2 linked regions of the Parazoarcus communis genome follow. The protein of the gene in region 2 interacts with the protein of the main gene of each other region in a pairwise test. Links are inferred from orthologs where the notes say so. Each region holds a gene or a part of one and is shown on either strand. Other genes may lie near its edges. The genes, in order: CEW87_RS19480 and hypB.

What was found.
Region 1: the proteins of hypB (region 2) and CEW87_RS19480 interact in binary tests that used the Escherichia coli proteins (3 or more experiments, as listed by UniProt). The link is inferred for Parazoarcus communis from one-to-one orthologs.

Annotation. Positions count from the first base shown.
Region 1 is NZ_CP022188.1:4,285,234-4,288,415, reverse strand. What follows is about bases 70-2,935. They hold CEW87_RS19480 (FKBP-type peptidyl-prolyl cis-trans isomerase), read left to right. Parts: upstream 70-1,192; coding sequence 1,193-1,678; downstream 1,679-2,935. Other genes in these bases: CEW87_RS19475 (dipeptide ABC transporter ATP-binding protein), read left to right, coding at 1,739-2,935; CEW87_RS19485 (peroxiredoxin), read left to right, coding at 721-1,191; lexA (transcriptional repressor LexA), read right to left, coding at 70-464. In the rest of the region: more of lexA, read right to left, coding at 1-69; more of CEW87_RS19475, read left to right, coding at 2,936-3,182. UniProt on the Escherichia coli protein: Folding helper with both chaperone and peptidyl-prolyl cis-trans isomerase (PPIase) activities. Chaperone activity prevents aggregation of unfolded or partially folded proteins and promotes their correct folding.
Region 2 is NZ_CP022188.1:2,947,837-2,950,937, reverse strand. What follows is about bases 251-3,035. They hold hypB (hydrogenase nickel incorporation protein HypB), read right to left. Parts: upstream 2,228-3,035; coding sequence 1,274-2,227; downstream 251-1,273. Other genes in these bases: CEW87_RS13515 (nickel-dependent hydrogenase large subunit), read right to left, coding at 2,641-3,035; hypA (hydrogenase maturation nickel metallochaperone HypA), read right to left, coding at 2,307-2,648; hypF (carbamoyltransferase HypF), read right to left, coding at 251-1,274. Also shown: more of hypF, read right to left, coding at 1-250; more of CEW87_RS13515, read right to left, coding at 3,036-3,101. UniProt on the Escherichia coli protein: Involved in the maturation of [NiFe] hydrogenases. Required for nickel insertion into the metal center of the hydrogenase. Exhibits a low intrinsic GTPase activity, which is essential for nickel insertion.

The sequences.
Region 1 (3,182 bases), 1.3 Mb from region 2 along the record:
ACCTCGTCGTCGATGCGGGCCACCACGATCTGGCCGTTGCGCGCCTCGCCGGCCCGATGGACTGCAATCAGGTCGCCATCGAGAATGCCGGCGTCGCGCATGCTCATGCCGCGCACCCGCAACAGGTAGTCGGCGCGGGGCGAGAACAGCGCCGGGTCGAGCTGGAAACGTTTTTCGACATGCTCTGCGGCGAGGATCGGGCTACCGGCCGCAACCCGGCCGATCAGCGGCAGGCCCAGCGCCTGCGCCAGCCGGATGCCGCGGGCGCGTCCTTCCTCGAGCAAAATGGCACCTTTTGCGGCCAGTGCGCGCAGATGGGTTTCTGCCGCATTGGGAGAGCGGAAACCGAAAGCCGTACACACTTCGAGACGGGTGGGGGGGCGGCCCTCGCTCTCCAGGGTCTGGCGGATGAAATCGAGTATTTCCTGCTGGCGTGCAGTCAGGTGTTCGCTGCGGGTGCTCATGGCCATCTCCTGATTGTTGCTGTAATTTTAAACAGTAAAGTGCGGCGTGCAAATCTTTATCAGCAAACGGCGAATGACGCACTGCGTCTTGAGCATGATGCAGGACTGGGCTATTGATGACTCAGGTGCGTATTTCCGTCACCTGGCCGTGCCAAAACCAGAAAGGAGCGACATCATGTTTGTTGAGCCCCGATCACAGTCCGGTAGAGTTCGCACCGCCACTCCGCTAGAATCCGCTGAACGTCAGGGAGAATTCATGCTTCAGAGCGGAGACACTGCCCCCGCTTTCACCTTGCCGGACGCGGATATGGAGACTTTCGACCTCCTGTCCACGCGCGGCAGGCAGCGTGTGATTCTCTATTTTTACCCGCGTGACAACACTCCGGGGTGCACGCTTCAGGCGGCCGACTTCAGTGACCATGAAGACGAATTCGTCCGTCGCGACTGCATCATCGTGGGTGTCAGTCCCGACGACGCCCTGACGCATGCCGAGTTTCGCGATCAGCACGGACTGTCCGTCCGGCTGCTCTCCGATACCGATGCCGAGGTCGCGCGTCTTTACGATGTGTGGCAGGCCAGGGAAGTCGACGGGGTAAAGAAGATGGGCGTGGCGCGGACAACCTTCGTCATCGACAAACAGGGTGTCATCCGTCACGTGCTCCGTGATGTCACGCCCCGCGGCCATGTGGCTGCGGTTCTAAAATTGGTCAAGGAACTGGATACATAGCATGCAAACGGAAATTGCAAAGAACAGCGTCGTCACCCTCAAGTACACCGTGACCGACCCGGACGGTGCGGTGATCGACGATGGTCAGCATCCGCTGGTTTATCTCCATGGTGGTTACGACGGCATCTTCCCGACGCTGGAAGAAGCCCTGCACGGCAAGAAAGTAGGCGAGAACTTCAAGATCAAGCTGCAACCCGAAGACGCTTTCGGTGACTACGACGAAGAACTGGTGCTGGTGGAAGATGCAAAGCTCTTCCCGGACAACATCGAAGTCGGCATGTCCTTCGAGCGCGTGAGCGAAGACGGCGAGGAAGAAATCATCTACCGCATTACCGACATTGCCGAAGGCAAGGTCGTGGTCGATGGCAACCATCCGCTGGCTGGCGTGGCGCTGATCTTCGACGTGACGGTGGCCGAAGTGCGTGCCGGTACCGAAGAAGAGATTGGCCATGGACACGTCCATGGTGCTGGCGGACATCATCACTGATCGTCTGACGGGCCGCGGTAGCGGCCCTTTTCATATCTGCTTCCGGATGGCCCCCCCTGAATGAGTGGCACGACGCCCGATGTATCTGTCCCGGGCGCGGCGCCCCTGCTCGACGTGCGCGCGCTCAAGGTGGCCATTCGTGCCGCCGGCGGAGATGTCCGTCCGGTTGACGGCATCAGCTTTTCGATTGCCGCAGGCGAGACCTTTGCCCTGCTCGGTGAATCCGGCTGCGGCAAGTCGATGACGGCGCTTGCGATCAGCCGTCTTCTGCCCGACGCTGCCAGAATTGACGGGGGCGAGCTCGGTCTGGCCGGCGACGACCTGCTGCGGCTGCCCGAAACGCGGATGCGTTCGGTACGCGGCGGGCGTATCGGCATGATCTTCCAGGAGCCCGCCACCAGTCTCAATCCGGTCATGACGATCGGCGACCAGATCGGCGAAGCCCTGCAACTGCACCGCAAGCTGCGCGGCGCCGAGGCCCGTGCCGAGGCCCGGCTGCTGCTCGAATCCGTGGGGATTCCCGGTGCCGATGCCCGGCTCGACGACTACCCCTTCCAGTTCTCCGGCGGCATGAAGCAGCGGGTGATGATTGCGATGGCGCTGGCCGGTCGCCCCGAACTGCTGATTGCCGATGAGCCGACAACTGCCCTCGATGTGACCATCCAGGCTCAGGTGCTCGATCTGCTGGCGGGGCTGCAGGCAGAACGCGGCATGGCCATGCTGCTGATCACGCACGATCTCGGTGTGGTGGCGCGGATGGCCCACAGGGTAGGGGTGATGTACGCCGGCGAGCTGGTTGAGACCGGTCCGCGCCAGGCCTTTTTCAGCACGCCACTTCATCCCTATGCACGCAAGCTGTTCGCGGCGCTGCCCGACGGTGCGCGCCGCGGCACCATGCTCGATGCGCCGGTTGGAGGCGTGCCTGCGCTCGATCAGGATTTCGTCGGTTGCCGCTTCGCCGATCGCTGCCCGCAGGCGTTTGACCGCTGCGACGACGAATCGCCCGGCTGGCAGCAGATCGGCGCGCAGACCGTGCGCTGCCATCTTTACGACGGCGTCAGCGTGCCGCGCCCCCTGCACCGGGCGGAGGCCGGCGACGCTGCGCCTGCAGCGCGAATTGAGGGGGCGCCACTGATCGAGGTGCGCGACCTCGAAGTCCATTTTCCGGTGCGCAAGGGGCTGTTGCGCAGGGTCGTCGGGCAGGTGCGGGCTGTCGATGGCGTCAGCCTGGCCCTGAGTGCGGGGCACACGGTGGCGCTGGTGGGAGAGTCCGGCTGTGGCAAGACCACCGTGGGCAAGGCCATCCTGCAGTTGAACCAGAGCACGGGCGGCGCGGTTTTCTACAACGGCGAGCGCCAGACCGGCCTCTCACGCGACGCCTTGATGCCGATGCGACGCGGCGTGCAGATGGTGTTTCAGGACCCGTTCGCATCGCTCAATCCGCGCCTTCGGATCGGGGAAATCATCGAGGAGGGCATGCTCAGTCTCGGTGTGGCGGGCGATG
Region 2 (3,101 bases):
TGTGCCAGCCGGATAGACCGCGGGGTGAAACCGCGTGCGCGGCGAACGAAGCGCGGCGTTTCCCGCGCCGCGGCAAGCGCGCTGCGCTCGGCGACCATGACCGAATCGTCGCAACGGCTCAGGATGTCACGATCGTGCATCAGGTAAGCGTCGGCGATCCCTTTGAGGCGCTGCAGGGCTTCCTGGTTGTCAGTCACCAGCGGCTCGCCCCCGGGGTTGGCCGAGGTCATCACCAGCGCCAGATCCTGCACCTCGCCGAGCCAGTCCGTCCCCGTCGGGCGGCCTGCGTTGTCGTGGAACAGCAGGTAATGAAGCGGCGTATAGGGCAGCATCAGCCCGATGCTGCAGAGATCCGGGGCAACGCCCCAGAGCTCGTTATCGACGCTCGGACGCTTTTCGCACAGCACGACGGGTCGCTCGGCGCCAGCCAGCAAGGCTTCTTCGGCGGAAGCCAGTCGCGCCCAGCGACGGGCCGACGCGAGATTGGCCACCATCACCGCAAACGGCTTCCCGCCGCGCCCCTTGCGCGCACGCAGACGCTCGACCGCCTCCGGGTTGCGCGCATCGCACACCAGGTGAAAGCCGCCGAGCCCCTTGACCGCAACGATCTCGCCGGTGAGCAGGCGCAGCAGGGTGTCGGCAATCGGGTCGCGCGTCGCCACCCGCACGCCGGCCGCTTCGAGCAGGCTCAGCTGCGGCCCGCAGTCCGCGCACGCATTGGGCTCGGCATGAAAACGCCGATGCACGGGGGAATCGTATTCGCGCTGACATGCCGGACACTGCACAAACGTCGCCATGCTCGTGTTGCTGCGGTCATAGGGCAGCGCACGCGTGATGGTGTAGCGCGGACCGCAGTGGGTGCAGTTTATGAAGGGATAGCGCCAGCGCCGGTCGGCAGGATCGAACAGTTCCGCAATACAGTCTGCACACACGGCGCTGTCGTGGCCGATGGTGGTGCTCACCGCGCCGCTCTCGCTGGTCCGGATGGTAAAGCCCTGATCTGCGGGGTCGGCATCGCACAGCCGGGTGTGAATCGAATCGACCCGCGCAAGGCTGGGCGCCTCCGAACGGATCCGCGCAATCAGCGCCGAGAGATTGCCGGGCAGCCCCTGCCCTTCGAGCTCGACGCCATCACCGTCGTTTCTGACCCAGCCGGAGAGGTCCAGCGTCTGCGCCAGACGATAGACGAAGGGCCTGAAACCCACGCCCTGAACCACGCCGCGCACGCGAATATGCCGGCGCTCGAGCCTGGGCTGGGAGAAGTCCTGCGCCATCAAGCCACGACACCTGCTGCGGCCACTTGCGACGGCGACCGGTCAGCCGAGGCCGCCTCCACGCCTGCACCAATCCAGGCAAGCCACTCATCGAAACCTTCGCCGGTGGTCGCGGACACCTTCATCACCTGCAGGCGCGGATTGACCCGCAGCGCAAACTCCACCGCCCTGTCCACATCGAAGCTCAGGTAGGGAAGCAGATCGACCTTGTTCACCAGCATCAGATCGGCCGCGGCGAACATGTCGGGATACTTGAGCGGCTTGTCCTCTCCCTCGGTCACCGACAGGATCACCACCTTGTGCGCCTCGCCGAGGTCGAAGGCTGCCGGGCAGACCAGGTTGCCCACGTTTTCGATCAGCAGCAGCGAATCATCCGCAAGCTCGAGGCGCGGCAATGCCTGACCTACCATGTGTGCATCAAGATGGCAGCCCTTGCCGGTATTGATCTGCAGTGCGCGCACGCCGGTCGCGCGGATGCGCTCGGCGTCGAAATCGGTCTGCTGGTCGCCCTCGACCACGGCCACCGGCAATCTGCCGCCCAGTTCGGTGATCGTGCGGCACAACAGGGTCGTCTTGCCCGAACCCGGACTCGACACCAGATTGAGCGCAAAGATGCCGCGCTCGCCCAGCCAGCGACGGTTGGCCTCGGCGAGGCGGTCGTTCTTGCCGAGAATGTCCTGCTCGATCCTCACCATCTGGCCCTGACTGAGTCCGGGCGCATGTGCGTGCGCCGGGCCGGTGCCGTAGTCCACGTTGTCGCCCTCAACACGGGGGCCATGCTCGGTCGCATCGCCATGCGGATCGTGCGCAGTCTGACCGTGCTGATCATCATGGTCGTGCTCATGCGCTGCCACGGCGCGCCAGGCCACGGTCGCCCCGGCTTTGGCCCTCGGCCTGGCGACGGCCTGACCGATTCTGATCTCACCTGTTCCGCAACCACATACCGTGCACATGCTCTCTGCTCCTCGATCACCCGGGCAGTCACGCTGCCTCTCAGTTACTGCCTCGGTTTCAGCATTCGCTTCTGAATCACTACTCGACTTCCAGTTCCAGCACCCGCATCTCGGTGCCCCCCGTCGGCTGGACCTGATAGCTGCCACACTGCGGACACGGGTCATACAGCCTGCTCACCGCGACCGTCTGCGCGCACTGCATGCACCAGCCGCTCCCCGCCACCCTGACCACCTCCATCCGCGCGCCTTCAGCCGCACTGCCGCGCATCACCGCATCGAAACAGAAACTCAGCGCATCGACTTCAACTGCCGACAGCTCGCCGATCTCGACCACGACCGTCTTGACCCGACCGAGCTGCTGAGTACTCACTGCATCATCGACGATGCTGCGGATACCTTCGGCCAGCGACATCTCATGCATCCTCCGCCGCCTCCTGCGTGACGGTGAATGCGACACAGGGGTCGAGCGACAGGGCAAGCCAGTCGAGCCGCGCCAGCGCCGCGTCACGCCCCTCGGCCTCCCAGCCGGTCGCCTCCTGCATGAAGGCGCCGCCCGGTGCAAAATTCCATTCGGTGGGGGCGATGATGTGATAGTCGGCCACGATGTCGCCCTCCAGCCGCAAGGCGTGCAGCAGCACACCGCGTGAGGTTTCGACGCAGGCCAGCCCGGCCCCCTCGCCCAGCGGCGCGGCATCGAAGCAGGGCTGCATGTCGCGCGCAAGCGGATGACGCAGGCGGCTGGCGTGGTCGGACAGGTCCACCACCTGCGCAAACACGCGTGCTGCAATACGATGCCCGTAGCCCAGCAGCGCCGCGACCAGTGGCGATCTGCTCTGACGCGCAAGCGCGCCGGTTTCATAGACGACCGGGCTGG